DNA from 2 places in the Flavobacterium maritimum genome. Region 1 is predicted to be linked to the other one. Evidence: riboswitches for the same ligand, from Rfam matches in the RefSeq annotation. Region 1 holds a riboswitch; the other holds the start of a gene.
What was found. A riboswitch is a leader RNA that binds a small molecule or an ion and turns the genes downstream of it on or off. The one in region 1 is predicted to bind cobalamin.
Positions count from the first base shown of each region.

Region 2: linked by a shared signal. The riboswitch ahead of ABEB23_RS02035 (TonB-dependent receptor plug domain-containing protein) and the one ahead of metE (5-methyltetrahydropteroyltriglutamate--homocysteine S-methyltransferase) in region 1 are both predicted to bind cobalamin.

Region 1 is NZ_JBDLZY010000006.1:151,210-155,428, forward strand. Features, by position in the region: gene metE (5-methyltetrahydropteroyltriglutamate--homocysteine S-methyltransferase) at 1-2,315, opposite strand, end outside; cobalamin riboswitch at 2,501-2,693, opposite strand; gene aat (leucyl/phenylalanyl-tRNA--protein transferase) at 2,958-3,593, shown strand; gene ABEB23_RS13990 (HesA/MoeB/ThiF family protein) at 3,699-4,219, opposite strand, start outside.
Region 2 is NZ_JBDLZY010000001.1:457,747-461,965, forward strand. Features, by position in the region: gene cobT (nicotinate-nucleotide--dimethylbenzimidazole phosphoribosyltransferase) at 1-535, shown strand, start outside; gene ABEB23_RS02025 (adenosylcobinamide-GDP ribazoletransferase) at 598-1,404, shown strand; gene cobC (alpha-ribazole phosphatase) at 1,389-1,913, shown strand; cobalamin riboswitch at 2,011-2,221, shown strand; gene ABEB23_RS02035 (TonB-dependent receptor plug domain-containing protein) at 2,252-4,105, shown strand; gene ABEB23_RS02040 (YncE family protein) at 4,110-4,219, shown strand, end outside.

The DNA.
Region 1 (4,219 bases):
GTAATGTTTTCCACAGCGACTCTCATCTCTTGTGCAGCTGCTACCATTTCAATTAGCGCTTTTTTAGTTTCATCCCAATGGCGTGTTTTTAAACCACAATCTGGATTGACCCAAAGCTGGTCAGCAGGAATTACCGCCGAAGCTTTTTCTAATAATTGTACCATTTCCTTGCTGCTGGGTACACGAGGCGAATGAATATCATATACTCCGGGTCCTATTTCATTTGGATAATTAAAGTTGGCAAACGCATCCAATAATTCCATTTGCGAACGGGAACATTCTATTGTAATGACATCAGCATCCATATCTGCGATATTCTGAATGATATCATTGAATTCGCTATAACACATGTGTGTATGAATTTGGGTATCATCTTTTACACCGCTTGCCGAAATTCTAAAAGCTTTTACGGCCCAATCCAGATAATTTGCCCACTCTTCTTTCCGTAAAGGCAGTCCTTCTCTAATGGCCGGTTCATCAATTTGAATAATCTTGATTCCTGCATTTTCTAAGTCAATTACTTCATCTCTGATGGCTAATGCAATTTGGGTACAGGTTTCAGAACGTGCTTGGTCATTACGTACAAATGACCACTGTAAGATTGTTACAGGTCCGGTTAGCATTCCTTTTACCCATTTTGAAGTCAAGGATTGTGCGTAAGAAGACCATTTTACAGTCATTGGTTTTGGTCTTGAAACATCACCGTAAATAACGGGAGGTTTTACGCAACGACTACCATAACTTTGTACCCAACCGTTTTTGGTGAAGGCAAATCCGTCTAATTGCTCTCCGAAATATTCCACCATGTCATTGCGTTCAAATTCTCCGTGAACTAATACATCCAGGCCGGTTTCTTCCTGAAAACGGATAGTTTCTTCGGTTTCTTTTTGAAGCAAATCATTATATGCCGCGGCTGTCAGTTCTCCTTTTTTAAATTTGGCTCTCCAACTGCGGACTTCGTTTGTTTGCGGGAAAGAACCAATAGTTGTGGTTGGAAATAATGGAAGGTTCAATACATCGATTTGTTTTTTTCTACGAACAGCAAATGAATTTTTTCTTTGATCATCTGCAGCAGTAATCTTGGCGACACGACTTTTTACCTTTTCATTATGTATCAAAGGAGATGTTTTTCTGTTTTCGTTGGCAACAGCATTTTCTTGGAAACGGATGGAGTTATTAACGTCGGTTTCGTTCGCGGCAAAATAGTGGAGTAACTGTACTTCTTCTAGTTTTTGTTTGGCAAAAGCCATCCATTGTTTGATTTCTGGAGTTAGAGTAGTAGTATTTGTTTCTAATTCTAAATCACAAGGGCTGTGAATCAAAGAACAGGAAGGAGCAACAAGGACTCTATTTTGACCAAGTGCATCGGTTGCTTTTTTGATAATGGCTAATGAGTTTTTGAAATCATTTTTCCAAATATTTCTGCCATCCACAACCCCAAGGGAGAGATAAACACTTTCTGATAATTGACCAGATTCTAAAATGTCATCTAATTGCGAGGGACAACGCACCAGATCTAAATGCAAAGTATGAACGGGTAGTGCCAATACTGTTGCAAGATTTTCTCCAAAACAATCAAAGTAATTGGCAAGGATTATTTTGATGTTAGGAAAGCGTTTGTTGATTTCGTTGTACACATAAGTGATGGCGTTTCGTTCTTTAGTGCTTAGGTTTAATGCTAAAAATGGTTCGTCAAACTGAACCCATTCTACATTTTGAGCTTCCAGTTTTTCTAAAATTTCAAAATAAACAGGAAGTAGTTTTTCGATAAGGTCTATACGGTGAAAGCCTTCTTCTTTTTCTTTACCGAGAAGTAAATAGGAAACGGGACCAATAAGTACGGGTTTTGTTTTGATTCCTAAGTCGTTGGCTTCTATGAACTCATCAATTATCTTTTCAGAAAACAATATAAAAGCTTGTTTTTTGGTAAACTCAGGTACTATATAATGATAGTTGGTGTCAAACCATTTTGTCATTTCCATGGCAACGACATCTTGTCCGTCTTTTTGGGCTCCTCTGGCCATTGCAAAATACAAATCGGTTGTATTATTCGTTTTTCCCAATTCGTGATAGCGTTCCGGAATGGCACCTAATGTAAGCGATAAGTCCAAAACCTGATCATAAAACGAAAAGTCATTGGAAGGGATTAAATCAATTCCGGACTCGGCCTGTAGTTGCCAGTTTTGTTTACGGATGGATTTTCCAGTTTCTAAAAGTTCATCGACCGAAATCTTTCCGGCCCAGTAAGACTCGCAAGCCTTTTTGAGTTCTCTGTTGCTACCAATGCGCGGGTAGCCAAGATTGTTTGTTAGCATTTTTTTGCTTTTTAAATGATGAATAGATCAGTTAAAAGCTCTTGATGCATTTCAAATGCCAGCAAAAATAAAAGAGTAGAAAGGGGGATACGTTGCAAAAGAGAAATGCACAACAAAATATAAAGTAAATATTTGTCGTGTTTAGAACGCACCATACCTGACTATTGCTTCAAATCGCGAAAGCATTGTCAATTCGATAAAAGGCAGGTCTCCTGACTTGTAACATTTTTACCATCCTTCCCATTCGGTTAAACGAACAGTGGATCTTATTTCAGATAAAAACTTTTTGTGTTACTTACAGTTGCGCGACAGTTCGTGATTTACACACGATTCCCTATTAATCTACAGTTAAGTAAAACCCTTATCGGTTGATGAAGAAATAAATTAAGAACTTAAATTCGGTACAAAAGTATTACAAAAAAGCTAAAGTTTAAATTGTTAAATGTACTGATTTGTTATTTTAATCGATTTTAGGCTTTTTCTTTTCGATTGAAAGAGGATGTCTTTTTGAATGTAAGTTGGTGCTTTTTCCTTTGAAATACTGTTCTCAGGCTGAAAATAATTCTCTATTTTTACTTCATAAAAAAATTGAACAGATGTTTTTAGTAATTAGCAGAAACGTTTTTTCATATTGACTATTTAATGTATTACTTATCTAAAACACTATTTTTCCCTCCTGTTTCCGAAGCTGATTCTGATGGAATTCTTGCTGTTGGAGGGGATTTGTCACCCGAGCGTTTGCAACTAGCTTATAAAAGCGGTATTTTTCCTTGGTTTGAAGAAGATGATCCGATACTTTGGTGGTCTCCTAATCCCAGAATGGTATTGTTCCTGGATGAATTGATTGTTTCGAAAAGTATGCGGAACATTCTAAATCGCAATATTTTTAAAGTGACCTTCAACCAGAATTTCAGGGATGTTATTTCGAATTGTCAAAACATAAAACGTGACGGTCAAAATGGAACTTGGATTACCAATGATATGATTGAGGCTTATTGCAAATTACATGAATTGGGTACAGCCAAATCAGTTGAAGTTTGGCAGGATGATGAATTGGTTGGTGGATTATATGGGATAGATTTGGGTCATATTTTTTGTGGCGAAAGTATGTTTTCTAAAGTTTCGAATGCTTCCAAAGTGGCTTTTATCGCTTTGGTCAAGCAGTTAAAAGCAGCCAATTATAAACTATTGGACTGTCAGGTCTATAATCCGCATCTCGAAAGTTTGGGCTGTAGAGAAATTGACAGGGAAGATTTTATGAAGATATTGAGTGAATAATATTCAGCTTTCAGTCGCGGTTTTTCAGTCTGAAAACTATTGATAAATCAAAAATATCCGTAGCTGATTTTACTTTTAACTGTGACTGGAAACGGAATGCTTTTCTTAAAATTTCAACTTTCTAAAACTCCAGTCCAATGTATTAAAAAGTATCAGTTCATTTTCTAATGAAGGTAAATCCAGTATCAATTTCATAGTTTCATGCGCCATCATAGAACCAATAATTCCTGGTAGTGTTCCCAGAACGCCGTTTAAGTTGCAATTAGGAACGTCTTTTGGATTTGGTGGTTCCGGAAACAAATCTCGTAGATTTTTAGTTCCATTATGGTTGAAAACTGCCAGCTGTCCCTCAAATTTCAAAATACTGCCGTAAATCAATGATTTTCCCAAGGTCACACAAGTATCATTTACCAAATAACGGGTGGCAAAATTGTCTGAACCGTCTACAATCACATCAAAATTTCGGATGATCTGCAATGCGTTTTCAGCCGTTAATTTTTCTTCAAAAGCAATTATTGTAATCAATGGATTCAGTGTTTCTAAAACCGATTTCGCCGTACTTGCTTTGGCTTGGCCAACTTGATTTTCAGTATATAAAATTTGACGGTGTAAGTTGTGTAATTCAA
Region 2 (4,219 bases), on a different contig from region 1:
TTTTGGAGAAATGGGGATTGGGAATACTTCAACGGCTTCGGTTTTAATGAGTGTTCTTACCGGAATTCCGATAGAAGAATGCATCGGAAAAGGAACCGGAGTAACAGATGAAAAATTATTGCAAAAGCACAGTTTACTCAAAAAAGCCATTGATGATTATAAAGGTTCAAATGAATTAGATGCAAAGTTGGCTCATTTTGGAGGATTTGAAATCATGCAAATGGCTTCGGCAATGCTTTCGGCTTTTCAAAATGACATGCTTATTCTTGTTGATGGATTCATCTGTACAGTCGCATTTCTGACCGCTTATAAAAAAGATCCACGAGTTATCAAAAATGCCATTTTTTGCCATTGTTCTGCAGAACAGGCTCATTTGAAATTGCTGGATTATTTGAATGCAAAAGCATTATTGCAGCTTAATCTGCGTTTGGGAGAGGGAACCGGTTGTGCAATTGCTTTTCCGATCATTGAATCAGCAGTTGCATTTTTGAACGAGATGGCCAGTTTTGAATCCGCAGGTATTAGCGGTCAGTAGAAACGCACTGCAGAGATGCACGGCAGTGCGTCTCTACACAATAAATAAATTCAATTTTAAAAATGAAAAAAGAACTACATATATTTTTTACCGCACTGATGTTTTATACCCGCATTCCATGTCCCAAAAACATAGATCACAATCCTGATTATTTGAATAAGGCCTCCCGTTATTTTCCCTTGGTGGGTTGGATAGTTGGTGTAATTAGCTTTTCGGTTTATTGCCTGTCTTCTTTTTTCTTTACTCCAGAAATAGCGATTGTTCTTTCTATGATTGCTGGAATTCTTACTACAGGAGCTTTCCACGAAGATGGTTTTGCGGATGTTTGTGATGGTTTTGGTGGAGGCTGGACAAAAGAAAAAATCTTGATGATCATGAAAGATAGTGCTATTGGAGCTTATGGCGCCATTGGTTTAGCAGTACTGTTTTTACTTAAGTTTCAGGGTTTGGTTCAATTAATTGATGATTCCTGCAATCATAAATTTGCAATTTACAATTCACAATTTGTAATTTTATTGCTGTTTGTTGCAGCACATTCTGTTAGTCGTTTGGCAGCGGTTTCGATTGTTTTTACTCACAATTATTCACGTGAAGATGCATCGAGCAAGAGCAAACCGATTGCGCAGAGTTACACTTGGCGCGAAGTGTTGGGAGCTTTCTTTTTTGGATTAGTGCCTCTTTTTATTTTGTCTTTTTTTCAATGGCAACTTCTGTTTGCTTTAGTTCCTGTTTTTTTAACTCGATTTTTTCTCGCTCGCTATTTCCAAAAATGGATTGACGGGTACACGGGAGATTGTCTTGGAGCTACCCAACAGGTTTGTGAAGTTGTTTTTTATTTATCAATTATTGCTTTATGGAAGTTTATTTAGTTCGCCATACCGAAACGGTTTGTGAGAAAGGTGTTTGTTACGGACAATCAGACGTTGCATTATTAGAACCCTATTGGGAACAATTTGATGTTATAAAATCGCAAATTCCACATGAAGCCACAGTATATTCCAGTCCGTTGATACGTTGTGTAGAATTGGCCCGTTACGTATCTGAAACATCAATTATTACTGATTCCCGTTTGATGGAAATGGATTTTGGTGATTGGGAAATGACGAATTGGGACTTGATTCCTTCAGATGATTTCACGCCTTGGATGAATGATTTTGTAAACGTCCGTGTTCCAAATGGGGAAGCTTTTACAGACGTATTTGATCGGGTAGTTGATTTTTTGGAAAATGAACTGGAAAGAAATACCTCGAAACCTATTGTTATTGTGGCTCATGCCGGCGTAATACGAAGCATCTTGTGTAAGATATCAGAGTTACCATTAAAGGATGCCTTTCAAAATAAAGTCGATTTTGGTTCGGTTTTGAAAATAGAGTTGTAATTTTAAATGTATTTATAAGTATTTGATTAATAGTTGTTTGTTTTAATTTATGTCTAAATTCATATTTAAATTTGATTTTTAGCTGAATTAAGTTTTATCTTTGCCGCCGTATTAAGGTTGCTGTTTAGTTTTTTTAAATCAGCATTAAAAGGGAATTAGGTTCAAAACCTAAGCTGTTCCCGCAACTGTAAGCTACAAAGCTTGTTGTTATCTACAAGACCACTGAGTTAACTGAATTTATTTCAATTTCTTGGGAAGGTGAACAACAAGACGCAAGCCAGGAGACCTGCCTTTTACTTAACAAATATCGACCTTTCGGGTAAAAAGGTTCTGAAATTATGACTTTAAAAAAACTAATAGTGTTTTGCCTGCTATGCTTGTGCCAATTGATTTCGGCACAGAATGACTCTATCACAAAGTTGAAAGAAGTTATTATTTCTGATTATAATCTCAAAAAGTTTTCTTCTTCGCAATCAGTTTCAACACTCAATGATTCCATTATCAACAAAAACGAAGCATTGCTTACGGATTTGTTAAACTTCAATTCGGTTATTTATTTCAAAGAATACGGTCGTGGAATGCTCTCAACAGTTTCCTTTAGAGGAACAACAGCTTCGCAAACGGCAGTAATCTGGAACGGAATCAATATCAATTCACAGATGAATGGGAGTACTGATTTTAATACAATTTCAGGATCAGATTACAATTCGATAAGCATAAAAGCAGGAGGAGGAAGTGTTATTTATGGGAGTGGTGCTATTGGGGGAACTGTTCATTTGAATAATGATTTAGCATTTTATAATAGATTTGAGAATAGTTTAAAACTTGATTATGGAAGCTTCAACACAATTGGAGTAAATTATAAAATGAATGTTTCGAATGAGAAATGGAGTACCCAAATAGGTTTCTCTAAAAACAGTTCTACTAACGATTATAAATATCCAAACAATTATAATTGGAAAGGAGAACAACGTTGGAATCAGAACGGACAGTACGATTTGATGAATTTGAATGCTAATTTTGGATACAAATGGAATAAAAACAGCAGTCTCAAATTATACAGCCAAACCTCAAACACAGATCGAAATACTTCTTTGATTTCGGAATCTGAAACAAAATCAAAATACATTAATAGCTTTAGCCGTAATTTGATTGAATACAATGGCGATTTTAAGCAGTTCACGACTAATTTTAAAACAGCATACGTTTTCGAAAATTACCAGTATTTTGCAGATATTGACCGTGATTATTACAGTTACGGTAAGACGGAAAGCTTAATCACAAAATTCGATTTGGGATACCAACTTTTTAAATCGACACTCATTAATGGTGTGTTAGATTATAACAGAACCAATGGATATGGAACAAGTTTTGGCAGTCATGTCCGTGAAATTAGTTCAGCTTCCTTGTTGGTCAAACAACAAATTAATAAAGAATGGCAAAATGAATTTGGTATCCGTAAAGAATTCACAGATAATTATAAGCCGCCAGTCTTATTTTCAGTAGGTTCTTCCTATTCGTTTAGTGATTTGTATGATTTGAAATTTAATTTTTCACGTAATTTCAGAATTCCAACCTACAATGATTTGTATTGGGAGGAAGGAGGAAATCAAAATTTGAAACCTGAAAGTTCCTATCAGGCGGAAATTGGAAATGTCTTTTCTTTCAAAAAAATAACCCTTTCCCAAACTATTTATTACATCAAGATCAAAGATTTGTTGCGATGGGTTCCTGGGAATAATGGTATTTGGGCGCCCCAAAATACGGATAAGGTGTATACTTATGGTGCTGAAACTTTACTAAGTTGGAAAACCAATTTTGGAAAAAACTATGTAAGTGCAGACGCCACTTATGCGTATACGGTTTCAAAAAATGAAGAAACTAATAAACAACTGTTTTTTGTACCGTATAATAAAGTTACAGGATCTTTAGCATATTCCTATGCCAGATTATCAGCTAATTATCAGTTCTTGTATAACGGATTTGTATACACAAGATCAGATAATGACCCAAATGAAATCATAGACGACTATACTGTTTCGAACATTGGAATCGATTATGATTTTAAGTTTTTTGACTCTTTTAAACTGGGTTTTCAAATTCTAAACGTCTTTGAGGAGGAGTATCAAAGTTTAGAAGACAGACCTATGCCCGGTCGAAATTTTAATATGTATCTAACCCTTAAATTTTAATATAATGAAGTTTAGTAAATTGTTTTTAATGGCGCTTAGCGTTTCTTTATTTGTTTCATGTTCTGATGATGATGACTCTAATGCTCCTAAAGGATTGTATGATAATGGTGCCTT